DNA from 4 places in the Xenorhabdus littoralis genome. Region 2 is predicted to be linked to each of the others. Evidence: predicted binding sites of a transcription regulator. Region 2 holds the regulator's gene; each other region holds the start of a gene.
What was found. The regulator PurR, encoded in region 2, represses purine synthesis genes. The targets are predictions, from matches to a motif close to CANGCAAACGTTTGCNTG.

Region 1 (4,241 bases), on a different contig from region 2:
TTTTGATGATGTCACGGTCGGTGCCAGTGTTGCTATTGATGGCACATGCCTGACTGCCACCCAATTTAATGGGGATAGAGTTTATTTTGATATCTCCGATTTCACTGCTGATAACACAACATTAAAGTTTCTCTCCGTTGGAGATGAAGTCAATGTTGAACGTTCACACCAGATGAATAAGGAAAACGGGGGACATAGTCTTTATGGGCATGTAGAAGGAATGGCTGAAGTCGTCGAATTTACTGCAACCGGTGAAACGTATCGGTTAGTTATCCGAATCCCTCAAGACAACATTAACTATTTTTTCCTGAAAGGTTTTATTGGTCTTCATGGTTGTAGCTTAACCATTAATGACATTGATGAAGAAAACAAGACAATTGCTTTAAACCTGATCCCCGAAACATTAAGGATGACTAATCTCAGCAAAATTAAGGTCGGCAATTTCCTCAATTATGAGATAGATCAAATGACGAGAACGATTGTGGATACTTTTTCCAGAACATTATCAAAAAAATAAACATTATTTCTATGTCCAAAACTGTAAGCGGTAAGCATATTTTTATGCATTACCGCTCCTCAGGGATTTTTTCAACTTAACTTACTTTGTGCCCATTCAAGTCCACTTTGGTACTCTTCAGGTAATAATGGAATCAATCTTTGTAAAGTTGTTTTTAATAGATCACGATCAGAATGAACCAGATTCAGGTGTCCTACCTTACGCACTGAGCGAACTTCCTTTTCGTACCAATGTAAATGAACCAGTGGCAGGCTGAGCCATGCAGGATTTATTTCTGTACCGATCAGATTGATCATCACGGATGCTGCAAATATTTCCGGCTGAGGCATGGGGAGATCCAGAATCGCCCGTAAGTGAAGTTCAAACTGACTGATCGAAGCACCATTTTGTGTCCAGTGACCGCTATTGTGAACTCTCGGTGCCAGCTCATTGATCAGCAGATCGTCACCAACGATAAAACATTCCATCGCCATCACACCGACATAGCTTAGGTGATCCATGATGGTAGACAGCATTTTTTCTGCTTGTTGCTGTAATTTATTATCTGCATTGGGGAAAGCAACACTGGTACGCAAAATGCCTTCCTGATGAAGATTATGAGTCAGTGTATAAAATACCGATTCACCCTGAGCATTACGGGCACCAACGAGTGAAACTTCTCCCGTAAACGGGATGCCTTGCTCGACGATACACTCGCCATAAATTTCAGGTGGCAACTCAGCTTCATCACCTGGCCGGATTCGCCATTGTCCACGTCCATCGTAGCCGCCCGTTCGACGTTTAACGATGATAAAATCACCTAACTCTGCAAACAGTTGTGGCCATTGGCTGACATCGGACAGCAATTTCCACGGCGCTGTTGCCAAACCTAATGTGTCCATTAACTGTTTTTGTGGTAAGCGATCGGCTAGCTGCGGGAAAATATCACGATTGATAAACGCCTTGTGATGCGCTAACTCGCGAGTTAATGCGGTTTCGGGCCAACGTTCAATTTCTGCGGTGATAACACTGCTCTGATAAGGGACAGCTTCCGGCTCTGCATCCAATCCAACGGGATAAACAGCAATTCCCAACGGTTCACCTGCCTGACGGAGCATCCGACCCAATTGACCATTGCCCAATACGCAAACAGGCTTCATGCATCCTCCCGTGGGTCCGGATTATCCAAAACGTCCCGTGTTTGTGCATAGCGCCAGTCTGACAGACGTTGAAACAGAGCGTAATCATGCAAAGCCAACACTTGAGCGGCTAACAATGCGGCGTTGGCTGCTCCGGCTTTACCGATAGCCAGTGTACCTACAGGAATGCCCTTTGGCATTTGAACGATAGAATAGAGGCTATCAACACCACTGAGAGCTGCACTTTGTACGGGAACGCCAAACACAGGTACTAAAGTTTTGGCTGCTAACATGCCCGGTAAATGTGCTGCACCACCCGCACCAGCGATAATCACATTAAAACCACGCTCTTTGGCTTGCTCGGCGAAGTGAAAAAGTTTATCAGGTGTTCGGTGCGCCGAAACAATTTCAACATGGAAAGGAATAGCAAGAGAAGTCAGAATATCGGCTGCATGTTGCATCGTCGCCCAGTCACTTTTTGATCCCATGACAATGGCGATTTTAGCGTGATGATGTGTTTTTACTGCTGTTATGGAAGTAATAGTTGCTTCGGGATCAGGGCTAGCCGTCATAAATCAGATGCTCCTGTATTGAGAGTCTACCAGAACAAAGATGATGTTTAAGATGGCGGATCATATCACGCGAATTGCACAAGGAAAACGTTTGCGTTGATTGATTTGTCGATTTTTCCGAAAAATCCAAAATAGTTAATTGAACTCAGAAGGGGAAAGATATCAACTCAATGGATGTTTCTGTTACTTTGAACATCGAACCTTTCTCATGCCATGCACCTAATACGCCCCGATGTACGATTTTATCGCCAACTTGAATTTCATGGATCGCCGGACGATGGGTATGCCCGTGAATTATCCAATCAACCTGATACTTTTTGAAGTGTTCGATAACTGCTGGTTGATTGACATCCATAATTGTTTCAGATTTCTGGTTGTTTGCGTATTGGCTACCTGCGCGCATTCTGGCTGCGATTTTCAAACGGGCAAATAAAGGAAGAAGAAAAAACAACCGTTGGATCCATGGAGTATGAACTCGCTTACGATACTGTTGGTAACCGATATCATCGGTGCATAGCGTATCGCCATGTAAGATCAAAATGCGTTTACTGTATAACTCCAGCACTTTTTCTTGTGGCAGCAGGATTATTCCACTTTCTCTGGCAAAGCGGGAGCCAAGCAGGAAATCACGGTTACCATGAATGAAATAACAGGGAATACCTTTTTGTTTCAGTTCATTAAGGGCCTGAGCGATGGTGGTATGCAGCGGATTGGGATCATCATCACCAATCCAATAGTCAAAAAAATCACCCAGAATATAAAGGCTTTCAGCCTGAATCGCATCTTCACGTAAAAAACGCAGAAAACCGGCAGTAATTGCCGGTTCTTGCTCACTGAGATGCAAATCTGCAATAAACAGCGTACTCATGTAATGATTAACTACTCTCTAGTCTTCAGCAGTAATTATGCGCTGACAGTAACGCGTTCAATGATCACATCTTCGCGTGGTACATCCTGGTGCATACCGCTGCGGCCTGTGGAAACACTTTTGATTTTATCAACGACATCCATGCCTTCAACGACTTCGGCGAATACACAATAACCCCATCCGTCCGGACGTTCTGAACGGAAATTCAGGAAATCGTTATCAACAACGTTAACGAAGAATTGGCCAGTTGCAGAATGTGGGTCATTAGTACGTGCCATTGCAAGAGTGCCACGGCTGTTTTTCAGACCATTATTAGCTTCGTTCTTGATAGGATCTTTAGTTGTTTTCTGCTTCATGCCTGGCTCAAAGCCACCGCCTTGAATCATGAAGCCATTGATAACACGGTGAAAAATTGTGTTGTCATAAAAACCTTCAGAGCAGTAATTTAAGAAATTCTCGACAGTTACAGGCGCTTTATCAGCAAAGGTATTGATTACGATATCGCCAAAGTTGGTGTGGAAAGTCACCATAATAGAAATCCTAATAATAGTTTTGGTTAACCCTGTATTTAGGAAGGGTCGGAAAAACGTTGTTATATCATATCTGAGATTTTGAGTCAGTACTCAGCAACCGTATCTGGCAAGGTTGGTTTACGGTACTTGCAAAGCATTGCATATCAAGGTGAAATACTTTATTGGATTTCTTTACGTCCTTGAAAGACGGCAGGCATATATTCTAGTTTATTTATATCGCTGATGAAGAAGCCTATAATCAGCAAATTCATTTGACTTTAATTACACGTACATCAATTTCTAACGGGAAAACCCACTGATGCTAAAAATTTTCAATACCCTCAGCCGCCAAAAAGAAGAATTTAAGCCGATTCATGAAGGAAAAGTGGGCATGTACGTGTGTGGCATTACCATTTATGATTTGTGTCATATTGGTCACGGCAGAACATTTGTTGCATTTGATGTGATTGCCCGTTACCTGCGTTATCTGGGATACGATCTGACATATGTTCGTAACGTGACTGACGTGGATGACAAAATCATCAAACGTGCAACTGAAAATAATGAGAGCTGTGACGACTTGACCACACGTATGTTAGCAGAAATGCACAGCGATTTTGATGCACTGAATATCCTGCGTCCGGATTCAGAGCC
Region 2 (4,241 bases):
ATACGGTAAAACAACTTGAAGAATGGTTAGCGGTTCCGCTATTTGAACGTCGTCATCGTGATGTGGATTTAACTGAAGCAGGCGCTATTTTTGTCAAGGAAGCTCGTTCTGTTATCAAAAAAATGAATCACACCAGACATCTATGCCAGCAAGTTGCTAACGGCTGGCGGGGACAATTTAGTATCGCGGTTGATCAAGTTGTAAAGCCTGAGCGGACTCTCCGGTTAATTCTGGATTTTTATCGACATTTTCCCGACATAGAATTGTTTATCTATCCTGAAGTTTTCAATGGCGTCTGGGATGCGCTAGTAGATGGGCGGGTAGATCTGGCTATTGGCGCAACACGTGCTTCGCCCGTCGGTGAACGATATAGTTTCAGGGATATGGGGTTTATGCCTTGGTTATGTGTAGCCAGTCCTGAGCATGATTTGGTGAGGATAGCGGAAAAATTAAATGACGACCAAATGCGACCTTATCCCAGTCTGTGTCTTGAGGATACATCACGTAATTTACCTAAGCGCAATACATGGGCTGTGGATAACCAAAGGCGATTGGTCGTTCCCGATTGGGATGCCGGTTTGAATTGCCTCATGGATGGATTGTGCGTGGGAATGGTGCCTGAGCACCGGGCACTACCACTCATCCGTAAAGGCAAACTGACCACACTCGAACTCGAACAACCATTACCTGATAGTCCATGTTGCTTGGCTTGGTCACAAAAAAGCCATTCTCCAGCATTAAGTTGGTTGCTTGATTATCTCGGAGATAGAGAAACACTTAATGCTGAATGGTTACAAGAAAATTAACGATTAACGGCGATAGTCAATAAATGGTCCATCTGCGACAGAGCGTCGCTCAACGAGACGTGGGTGGACTTCAATAGTCTGTGCATCCTCACGTTTATTGACTATTCTGTCCAATAACATTGAAAAGGCCATTTGTCCCAAACGTTCTTTGGGCTGGTGGATGGTTGTTAAGGCTGGTGTAAAGTAGCGGGCATTACGGATATTGTCATAACCAATGATAGAAATATCTTGTGGAACACGTAATCCTAGCTCATCAGCCGCACAAATCGCACCCATTGCCATGACATCCCCACCGCAAAAAACCGCAGTAGGACGATGTTTCTGGTTCAGGATCTTACACATAGCTTGATAACCGGATTCCGGTTCAAAATCACCCTGAACTATCCACTCATCCCGAATGGCAATATTGCCTTCTTTCAGCGCCTTGAGAAAACCTTGGTGACGCCCGCCCCCGGTATTTCTGGCTAATGGCCCAGGAATAGCCGCAATATCCCGATGACCGCGTTCAATAAGATAGCGACCAGCTAGGTAACCACCATGAAAAGCGTTATCAATAATTGCATCGGTAAAATCTCCTCTGGATTCTCCCCAATCCATAACCACCATGGGAATATTGCGGTAGTCTTCCAGCATCCCCAAAAGTTGCTCCGGGTATTCTGAACACATTACCAGCAAACCATCTACGCGCTTTTGCGCCAACATGGCGAGATAAGCTTTTTGTTTATCGGGATCGTTATGAGAATTACATAAAATTAGTGTATAGCCTTTGCTGTAGCAGCTATTTTCAACAGATTCTATGATTTCAGCAAAATAAGGGGCTTCACTTGATGTCGCCAGCAATCCGATAGATTTAGTATGGTTAACTTTCAAACTACGGGCAACGGCGCTGGGTGAATAATTCAGTTCTTTAATGGCCGCCCAAACTGCGGTCTTTGTATCTTCGGCGACGAAACGGGTTTTATTGATAACATGGGATACGGTTGTGGTTGAAACACCAGCGCGTTTAGCCACATCTTTAATCGTTGCCATGATAAAAAGGACTCCTGACCTTATGGTCTAAATTTACAGATCTTTGTTAGTTGTTTGCCAGTATAGTTATATATGGGAGGGCAACTGGCAATAATTTAACGATAAACCCTGAATTTTGTCTGATCTAGCGCAAAAGTGAAAGTAATAATCGATGCTATAAAGTATATGTATCAAATATCACAGTGCGATACTTAATCATCATGATGAATAATCACTTAAAATTTATGGTATCGCTGAAGCTTAACTTTCACTTGAGGATGTTCTATGGATACAGATCTTAAATTGGGGTTATTGACTGCCTGTAGTGCATTAATAATGATTGTTTTTTTGGGGAGTCTTTGTCTGATCTAACCAAGATCCAGAAAAAGAATTGAAGTGTATACTGGCCTGATTCAAGGGCAGATTTCCGATATTCATGCATTCCTGAATGGGAAAACCTGCCCTTTGTTATTTAAAATTGGCGCGAGAATTTATCTCATTAAGCCAGATTTTTTTCAACGAATTCCCAGTTGACCAGAGCCCAGAAGTGCTCCAGATATTGAGGACGTGCATTGCGATAATCGATGTAATACGCGTGTTCCCATACGTCAACGGTCAGAACTGGTTTATCTTCGCCAGTCAATGGAGTTGCTGCGTTGGAAGTATTGGCGATAGCCAGGCTGCCGTCAGTTTTCTTGACCAGCCATGTCCAACCAGAACCGAAGTTCTTCAGGGCTGCGTCAGTAAACTGCTGTTTGAACTCAGCAAAAGAACCGAAAGCACTGTTGATAGCATCTGCTACTCTTCCAGTTGGTTCGCCACCACCATTTGGTGACAGGCTGTGCCAATAAAAAGTATGGTTCCAGACTTGTGCTGCGTTATTGAAGATACCGCCTTCAGATGTTTTGATGATTTCTTCCAGGGATTTTCCGGAAAATTCAGTATCTTTAACCAGATTATTCAGGTTTACAACGTAAGTGTTGTGATGTTTTCCGTAGTGATATTCTAGAGTTTCTGCAGAAATGTGTGGTTCCAAGGCATCTTTGGCATAAGGTAATGCTGGTAATTCGAAAGACATTGCATGCTCCTTTTTAATATCGGGTTTTGGCTCTGCAAACCATTCACTAAGTAAGAGATTAATTCATGGACAGAGCAAATTTAAGTTTATTATCATGTTGCTATTTTGGTAATTATCTTAACAACTTTTCTGATAAATTACAGAGGAAAAGATGCTATTTAGCGGCGATATGGCGTAGAAATGCACTTTAATCCAGAATAAATACCAATAGTTAGAATAAAAATATCTACTGATTATTTGTTGCGAATCATGGAAAAAAACTGCCGCAGAAAGTTCTCAGTAGAAAGGTTAGGGATGAAAGTGGTATTCTGAATAAATCTTTTCTGATCCGGATGAATGGCTTTTACAGTTTTAAGGAAGCAAAATGACAATGACTAATATGCAATCTAATGCAATGGCTGGTAACACAACAGAGGCGATCATTGAGAAAATTGAACGCCAGATCAAAGAAAACCCAATCCTGCTGTACATGAAAGGCTCTCCAAAATTACCAAATTGTGGTTTTTCCGCGCAGGCAGTTCAGGCTTTATCTGCTTGTGGTGAACGTTTTGCTTATGTAGATATCCTGCAAAATCCCGATATCCGGGCTGAATTACCTAAATATGCCAACTGGCCGACATTTCCTCAGCTTTGGATTGATGGTGAATTGGTTGGAGGATGTGACATTCTGGTTGAAATGTATCAGCGTGGTGAATTACAAGCGTTGATCAAAGAGACTGCTGACAAGTACAGAGCTGATGAATAAGAAAAAGTCACATAATTCACCTGATTGATGACTGTTTTCCGTAAGCCCCATACTTACAAATAAGTATGGGGTTTGATACTTCAGGACTCGTTGTCAGCAGAAGCAGCAGAAGCAATAGAAGGCAATGGCCAGCCACCGAGTCGCTTCCAGCGATTGACGAGTTCACAGAACAGCAGGGCAGTCCGGTCGGTATCGTAAAGTGCGCTATGTGCCTGATTACTATCAAACGGAATTTCCGCAGTAATACAAGCTTTGGCAAGAATGGTTTGACCAAGAACCAATCCGCTGAGTGCCGCTGTATCAAAAGTGGCGAACGGGTGGAATGGATTGCGTTTAAGACCGGAACGCTCAGCCGCCGCCAGAACAAAATTATGATCAAAACTGGCATTATGGGCGACTATAATAGCTCGGTTACAGTTAGTGTCTTTCATCCCCTTGCGGATCATTTTGAAAATAGCGTGCAATGCCGTGTATTCACTAACCGCTCCCCGCAGAGGATTGGTAGGATCAATTCCTGTGAATGCCAGAGCGGCAGGATCAAGATTGGCTCCTTCAAAAGGGTCAATATGGAAATGTAATGTATCAGCAGGCATCAGCCAGCCTT
Region 3 (4,241 bases), on a different contig from region 2:
CTGTTCAGTGATGTAAATTGCTTCTCCGGAAGCCACATCACGCAGGAATTCAAAGCCCAGTGTATCCAATGCGACGCTTTCTGATGCCACCATATATTCATGGCGGCCATCTTCCAACGTGCGCTTGCCCAATACCAGCGGCCGGATGCCATGTGGATCACGAAAAGCCACCAAGCCATGCCCGATAATCATGGCAACGCAAGCATAAGCACCCCGTATTTTTCTGTGCGTTTCCGCTACTGCCGCGAAAATAGCGTCAGGCTCCAATGGAAAATTAGGGAATTGGGTTAATTCATTAGCAAAAATATTCAGCAGAATTTCAGAATCTGAGGTGGTGTTGACATGACGGCGAGCATTTTCAAACAGCATTTTTTTCAATTCATGTGCGTTTGTCAGATTGCCATTATGCGCTAGCGTGATACCAAAAGGAGAATTCACATAAAAAGGTTGCGCTTCAGATGCGCTAGAGCTGCCCGCTGTTGGATAACGGACATGCCCTATCCCGATTGTTCCCCGCAAACGTAGCATGTGTCGCGTCTCAAACACATCTTTGACCAAACCATTGGCCTTACGTAAACGGAATCCATTGTTACCATCAATAGTCGCAATGCCTGCTGCATCTTGTCCACGGTGCTGAAGCACCGTTAATGCATCATAAATCGACTGGTTAACCGGTGTAAAACCGGCGATACCGACAATACCGCACATGTAGTCTTTCCTCATCAGCCAAGCGGAGAGGATTATCTCTCCGGCAGGAAACTCGACGCACTTTGCAGGTAGTCAAAAAACCACCTGATGATTTGACTGAACTGTGGGATCAGTTGTGACTGTTGCCAGTCCTGACTTTTGGGAAGTGGCGTGAAAGAATCTGCAACAAACAGAATGGCAGACACAATCAATACACCGCGCAACGCCCCAAAGCAAATCCCCAGAACCCGATCAGTACCTGACAGGCCAGTTCGCTGAACAAGTGAACCAATTACATAGTTTACTACTGCGCCAACAATCAGTGTTGCAAGGAATAAGATGGCAATCGCTATCCCATTACGCACCAGTTCATCTTCAAGGCGGGTAAAATATACCGCCAGATAAGTATAAAAGCGGCTTGCGACAAAGAAAGCACAACCCCAAGTTATCAAGGAAAGCGCTTCGCGAACAAAACCACGGATCAGGCTAACCAGTGCCGAGAAACCAATGATGGCGATAATCGTATAATCAATCCAGACCATATTTCAATCCAAAAATAGGCCCCGGCATTCAAGTCGGGCGCATTCTAACAGAAAACGAAAACGTTTGCGTAATAGATTTATCACTCTATCGAAAATAATTTTTTATATCTTTACGGGAAGTTTTTGCTCCCCGTGAAATAGCAATCCAATGATTATTTATAATTTTTTATTTGGCCCTGTAATCCTGTTATATCCTTCAATTCGGTCAAAATGGATTCAAGAGCCCGCCTTGATGCGTTAGGACCCACATAAATCCGTGTCAATTGTCCCTGTACCGGAGAAGATGGAATTGTGTACACCTGATGCCCGGAAAGACGCAATCTCGCCACTATTTCATTCACTTTATCCGCATTTTTCAATGCGCCAAGTTGGACAACATATGCCGTAGCTTGCGGAGCCTGTTCGACTGGCTTCGATTTAGATTTAGTTTCCGAATTGCTTTCAGGGCGAGACTCAAGCTTAGCCTGTGGCTTGGTTTCCACTTTCTGCTGAGGGGGTGACTCAGGTTTGACCGTAACTTTTGGATCTTTAGCCGTAGTTACAGGAGAAACAGTTACAGGAGGAACAGCTACAGGAGACTCAGCCACCGGCTCAGTTTCTGTGGATAACGAGCCGGACAGCATATCTTCTGTATCTAACCGCTGTTGTTCCTGTTCTTGTGTTTGCATTGCTTCCGCCGCGCCTTCCGGTGGTGTAGATGGCATGTTTTGTGTCAGGGGCGAAATCGAATCGATATCCTCTTCATCTCCCGGTTTTGGCACCAGTGGAATAGAAGCAAACTGGTCTTCGTTATATTTCTTATCGCCGTCAAATATTATGGGCAGAACAATCACTCCCAATGCTACAAGAACAATGGCTCCAACCAAGCGATTCTGAAATTTACTTGCCACGTTCCTTCTCCTCCTCCAGTGCCTCCATGACATGAGCGACTGTATGGAAAGAACCGCAAACCACAATAATATCTTGGGCTGATGCATCTTCCATTGCCTGCTGCCATGCGGGTTCCACTTCTGCAAATATTCGGGATTGTGTAAGATGCCCGGCCAATACCTCTGCTTTTGCTCCACGCTGTTCATGCAATGATGCGCAATACCATTCGTCAATCTGTTGGGAAAGACAGGCCAGCGTTCCCGCTATATCCTTGTCTTCCAGCATACCAACTACACCACGAATTTTACTGTCTGGTGAACGGGGCAATTCTGCCAGTTTCTGTATCAAATAACCCGCAGCATGAGGGTTATGAGCCACATCTAAAATGACCCGTGGAGTTTCCCGGATAATCTGGAAGCGTCCCGGTAATTGGGCATTTATCAATCCTGTGTGGATCGCTTGTGCATCAATGGCTCGACTGACGTTGTCATTCTGTTGCAGCAAGCAGTGAATGACTCCCATCGCCGTCGCTGCATTTGCCAGAGGCAGATTGGGTACGGGCAATCCATTGAATTGCTGATCTCCGGTTAACCAATTCCAGCTATTTTCATCCAGTGAGAAATGCCAATCAGCACCACGACGGAAGAGTTTAGCCCCTAATTCATCAGCAACTTCAGCAATCGAGAGTGGCATATCGGGTTCACCCACTACCGCAAATCGCCCACGACGGAAAATGCCGGCTTTTTCACGACCAATATGCTCACGATCATTTCCAAGCCAATCCGTATGATCCAGAGCAATGCTGGTGATAGCGGCAATATCCGCATCTACGATGTTAGTAGCATCCAGACGCCCGCCCAAACCGACTTCGAGGATCACAACATCAAGATCGGCTTCTTTAAAAAGCTGCAACGCCGCCAATGTGCCATATTCGAAATAGGTCAATGAAATATCACCACGCCGGGTTTCGATATCCGCAAAGACACGGCAGAAATCCTGCTCTGTTGGTTCTTTACCCTGAATGCGCACTCTTTCGGTATAGCGTACCAAATGTGGGGAGCTATACACGCCAACCTTAAGCCCTGCGGCCAGGAAAATAGATTCAAGGGCATGGCAAGTTGTCCCCTTGCCATTAGTACCTGATACCGTGATGACTTTAGGTGCCGGATTCAATAAACCTAATTGGCTACCGAGTTTTCCCACACGCTCAAGCCCCATATCAATGGCTTTGGTGTGCAGGTTATTGAGATAAGAAAGCCACGTCATCAGTGACGACGTGGCTTTAGGAGTTTGCAAAGTATCAGACATCTTCTTTATTAATATTGATGTTTAGGTCAGCTTCGACATCAGCAGGTTCAACAACAATTTCTGTTACTGGTTCTGCTTTTGTGCTTGTTCCCGATTGCGGTTGATTTGTCAACATTGCAACCAGGTTGGCGACTTTCTCACGCATTTCCAGACGATGTACAATCATGTCTATTGCGCCTTTCTCCAGCAGGAATTCACTGCGCTGGAAGCCTGCCGGCAATTTTTCACGCACGGTCTGCTCTATTACGCGAGGGCCAGCAAAGCCAATCAAAGCCTTAGGTTCAGCGATATTGATATCACCGAGCATTCCCATACTCGCCGTAACGCCACCCATTGTCGGATGAGTCAGGATACAGATATAAGGCAAGCGACGATCTTGCATCTTGGCTAGTGCCGCACTGGTTTTTGCCATCTGCATCAATGACATCAGCCCTTCCTGCATACGCGCACCGCCACTGGAAGCAAAACAGATAAACGGACAGTTGTCTTCCAAAGCCTGTTCAACGGCACGGACAAAACGCGCACCGACCACAGAACCCATTGAACCGCCGATAAAACTAAACTCAAATGCACCAGCGACTACGGGCATCTCATGCAATGTGCCTTTCATCACGATCAACGCATCTTTTTCCTGCGTCTGCTTCTGGGCGGCAACTAAACGATCTTTGTATTTTTTGGTATCGCGGAACTTCAGAATATCTTTAGGTTCCAGCTCACTACCTAATTCCGTGCCGGTGCCTTCATCCAAAAATGTGGCCAGTCTCTGGCGGGCTGAAATGCGCATATGGTGGTCACATTTCGGACACACTTCAAGATTACGCTCTAATTCAGCAC
Region 4 (4,241 bases), on a different contig from region 2:
GGCTGTTGCTATTGAAGATATAATCATTCGAATAGTAATCTCCAAGCCATGAGAAATCACTCCGAGTTCACTCAAGGTACTAATGATATTTTTAACTGTTATAGATAATCCACTTACTACTGCCTCCATACTTTTCCAAAAATCATTAGTGATAAAAGGTTTTTTTTCTGTATTTATAGCTTTCTTCATGATTTACTCGTAATTTATTTTTTGTGTGTGTTGATAGTAAATAGTTACATGACAGATAATTAAAACAACCACTCTAGCAAATTAGCCAGAATGGTTAATGAGTTTACTTCTTATTTTATCAGGTTGATGCTATATAAAAATAGTATCAGTGTTAACGGGCTAAATTAGCTTATGAAGATTACTTACTCCTCGCTACGCAAGGAGTAAGTAATTGATATAGCATATTCTAATACCTACTGAATCAGTAAAATTTTTTTAAAACATCAACAATAAGATTTAGGAAAAGGACAACTGAGTCTACACTGGAAATTAATATTTTTATTAGCGAATTAGGAACGTTAGTCATACATTTTATTGCAGCAATAATTCCAGTTACACATTTTTTAAATCCATTAATTGAATCACTTATGGCTATCCAAAAAGCATCAGGCAAGACTGAAGATTCCTGTTCTTGTGTTAGTGTACTCATAATTACCTCGTTATTTATAAGAGTAATAAATAATTTCATCGTATGGCTTGTGAAAATCATATTTTATTAATTTAATGTTTTTTAATCATTAAGAGTTAGAGTCTGATTTTTGGTCATTAAGAGTTTTAATAAGACCATCGAAGCCATCCTGGATGGATTTGTTTATACGGGTTACTACTTCATCAGATATATGACCAGAATATTTAAGTGCATTAAATATAGCTTGTGACATCTCTGAAAATCCGTTGGCAATGTAAATCAGATCATCCCAAAAAATATTAGGAATTACTGCTTTGTCTAGTTCGTTCATAATCTACTCACTATTTTTTTGTGTAATATTACTATGTAATGATCATATGAAAATATTTTTTAAAAAAATATATATTTATGAAAATCATTGATAATAAGTGGTGAGAAAAAACCAAATTAAGAGTGCTTATCTATGCTGCTTTTTTGAAATAGAGTATTTTGGAAATTATAAATGAAAGCGGTGTTATCTTAAGGAATGTGCTGTGTACTTAGATAATAATAGCAATCAATTATATAAAAGTTTTCTAAAACAGTCCGGCAGTAATTATTTGAATAATAGTCAGCATCCTTACTTTTCAGTGTAGGATAAATTCATCATTCATCAACCGACAAAGTTAAAAAAATAAAAATAAGGGGCGAAAGTTTAATCTAAACCCCTTATTAATCTAAAATTATTCACATTACCGTAATTTAATTTTTTTTCTTACGGGTCTTCTTCACTTGCGTCACCTGACTCTCAACCCAGCCATCCTGCAACCGCGTTTTCAGCGCATCCCCAACTTTCACCTGCTTAACCTGTTTCAACAACTTTCCGTCAGACGCTTCGCTGATACTGTAACCACGACTCAGTGTCGCCAGTGGGCTAACCGCTTCCATTCGTGAACAGGAAACGGCAAATTTTTCCCGATAGCGTCCTAATTGTCGCTCAATAGCTTGTTTTAAACGAAAATCAAGTTGTTGGATAGATTGGCTATAGTGTCGGATTTCTCGCTCAGGGTGAGTCTGTAACAGCCGTTGACTAACTTTTTCATACGAAATTGAATGCTGTTTTAGGTTACGTAAAAAGGCATCAATCAGCTTTTGTCGTAACTCACTCAAATGATTTTGCTGGCGCGCCAATCGCAAATCAGGACGTTGTTGTTGAAGCCGATGCTGCAATAGATTAAATACCCGTTGTTTTTGGGCGAAGAAGTAATCCATCGCCATTTCGAGCCGTTGTTGCAGGGACTGCACTTGCCTTAATAATTCGATTTGATTACGGCTAACCAGTTCTGCCGCCGCAGAAGGAGTAGGTGCACGCAGATCAGCGACAAAATCCGCAATTGTCACATCCGTTTCATGTCCGACAGCACTGACGATAGGAATACGGCTCTGGAATATTGCCCGTGCAACGTGTTCGTCATTAAAGCACCACAAATCTTCAAGTGATCCGCCGCCACGTCCGACAATCAGAACATCACACTCTTGCCTCGCATTTGCCAGCTCAATTGCCCGAATAATCTGTAAGGGCGCTTCGGTACCCTGAACTGCGGTGGGGTAAATGATAATTGGCAGGGAGGGATCACGGCGTTGCAAGATATTGAGGATATCGTGCAGCGCTGCGCCACTGGCCGAGGTTATAACGCCAAGTCGCTTTGCCGGTGAGGGCAGTAGTTTCTTATGGATCTGATCAAATAAACCTTCTGCGGTGAGTTTTTGCTTCAACACTTCAAATTGTTGTTGTAGCAATCCATCACCGGCAGGTTGGATACTTTCCACGATTAGCTGATAGTCACCCCGAGGCTCATACAGGGTAATTTGTGCCCGAACCAACACCTGTTGGCCATTTTGTGGACGAAATGTTGCCCTGAGATTGTGACTGCGAAACATAGCGGCACGAATTTGTGCACGTTCATCTTTTAATGTGAAGTACCAATGTCCTGATGATGGCTGAGAAAAATTGGACATTTCAGCAGAAAGCCAAATTCTGCCCATTTCCAGCTCCAATAGCTGGCGAACCGTCTGATTCAGGCGGCTGACAGAAAAAATTCCGGTATTGGTAGGTAGTGACATGTGAGCCAGATCAAATTTTAAAACAAGGACTTAATTAACCGATATTAATCTTCTTGTATGACTAATCAAGAATTTTTTTCAGAAAATGCTGGAGGCAACCGATTTCGGCCTGTATAATGCCGCGGCAATATTTTATCCCTCTTATTGCCCCATTGCTTGGTGAGATATTGCCCATGTTACGTATTAAAAAAGAAGCATTAACTTTTGATGATGTTCTGTTGGTTCCTGCCCATTCTACAGTCCTGCCTAACACAGCGGATCTGTCTACTCAATTAACCTCTACTATTCGCCTGAACGTTCCTATGCTTTCAGCAGCCATGGATACCGTGACGGAATCTTCAATGGCAATCGCACTGGCTCAGGAAGGGGGCATTGGCTTCATTCATAAAAATATGTCGATTGAGCGCCAGGCTGAAGAAGTCAGTCGTGTGAAGAAGCATGAAAGCGGTGTTGTTACCGATCCTGTCACTGTGACGCCACAAACGACTCTGCGTGAAGTTCACAAACTGACCGAGCGTAATGGCTTCGCAGGTTATCCTGTTGTGACAGAAGAGAATGAACTGGTTGGTATTATTACGGGTCGTGATGTGCGTTTCGTTACCGATTTAGATCAGCCAGTGACTGCCGTGATGACACCGAAAGAGCGTCTGGTGACAGTAAAAGAAGGCGAAGCCCGTGAAGTTGTCTTGCAGAAAATGCACGAACAACGTGTTGAGAAAGCGCTGGTTGTTGATGATAACTTCCACCTGCTTGGCATGATCACTGTGAAAGATTTCCAGAAAGCAGAGCGTAAACCAAACGCGTGTAAAGATGAGCAGGGTCGTCTGCGTGTTGGTGCTGCGGTTGGTGCAGGCGCTGGCAACGAAGAACGCGTTGATGCGTTGGTCGCTGCGGGTGTGGACGTACTGTTGATCGATTCTTCTCACGGTCACTCTGAAGGTGTTTTGCAACGCATTCGTGAAACCCGCGCTAAATACCCTAACCTGCAAATCATCGGCGGTAATGTCGCGACTGGTGAAGGCGCTAAAGCGCTGGTAGACGCGGGTGTGAACGCGGTGAAAGTAGGTATCGGCCCTGGTTCCATTTGTACAACCCGTATCGTAACCGGTGTTGGTGTTCCTCAAATCACGGCGATTGCAGATGCAGTTGAAGCGTTGGAAGGAACGGGTATTTCTGTTATTGCTGATGGTGGTATCCGTTTCTCTGGTGACATTGCTAAAGCAATCGCTGCGGGTGCTGCATGTGTAATGGTCGGTTCAATGCTGGCTGGCACAGAAGAATCTCCGGGTGAAATCGAGCTGTATCAAGGCCGTTCGTTCAAATCTTATCGCGGAATGGGTTCTCTGGGCGCGATGTCCAAAGGTTCTTCTGACCGTTACTTCCAGACTGATAACGCAGCTGACAAATTGGTACCAGAAGGTATTGAAGGCCGTGTGGCTTATAAAGGTCTGCTTAAAAGCATCGTTCATCAGCAGATGGGCGGCCTGCGTTCCTGTATGGG

Region 1: the regulator PurR is predicted to act here: its motif matches at 2,288-2,305, upstream of purE (5-(carboxyamino)imidazole ribonucleotide mutase).
Region 3: the regulator PurR is predicted to act here: its motif matches at 1,283-1,300, upstream of cvpA (colicin V production protein).
Region 4: the regulator PurR is predicted to act here: its motif matches at 2,832-2,849, upstream of guaB (IMP dehydrogenase).

What each region holds. Positions count from the first base shown of each region.
Region 1 is NZ_VCDP01000025.1:225,728-229,968, forward strand. It holds gene FE394_RS08080 (riboflavin synthase subunit alpha) at 1-517, shown strand, start outside; gene purK (5-(carboxyamino)imidazole ribonucleotide synthase) at 589-1,656, opposite strand; gene purE (5-(carboxyamino)imidazole ribonucleotide mutase) at 1,653-2,207, opposite strand; gene lpxH (UDP-2,3-diacylglucosamine diphosphatase) at 2,353-3,075, opposite strand; gene ppiB (peptidylprolyl isomerase B) at 3,111-3,605, opposite strand; gene cysS (cysteine--tRNA ligase) at 3,907-4,241, shown strand, end outside.
Region 2 is NZ_VCDP01000067.1:56,881-61,121, reverse strand. It holds gene punR (DNA-binding transcriptional activator PunR) at 1-806, shown strand, start outside; gene purR (HTH-type transcriptional repressor PurR) at 810-1,835, opposite strand; gene sodB (superoxide dismutase [Fe]) at 2,314-2,892, opposite strand; gene FE394_RS15810 (Grx4 family monothiol glutaredoxin) at 3,287-3,637, shown strand; gene rnt (ribonuclease T) at 3,718-4,241, opposite strand, start outside.
Region 3 is NZ_VCDP01000034.1:85,679-89,919, forward strand. It holds gene purF (amidophosphoribosyltransferase) at 1-708, opposite strand, end outside; gene cvpA (colicin V production protein) at 741-1,229, opposite strand; gene dedD (cell division protein DedD) at 1,382-2,119, opposite strand; gene folC (bifunctional tetrahydrofolate synthase/dihydrofolate synthase) at 2,109-3,407, opposite strand; gene accD (acetyl-CoA carboxylase, carboxyltransferase subunit beta) at 3,400-4,241, opposite strand, start outside.
Region 4 is NZ_VCDP01000049.1:30,000-34,240, reverse strand. It holds gene FE394_RS12765 (hypothetical protein) at 1-189, opposite strand, end outside; gene FE394_RS12760 (hypothetical protein) at 431-658, opposite strand; gene FE394_RS12755 (hypothetical protein) at 747-968, opposite strand; gene xseA (exodeoxyribonuclease VII large subunit) at 1,379-2,740, opposite strand; gene guaB (IMP dehydrogenase) at 2,914-4,241, shown strand, end outside.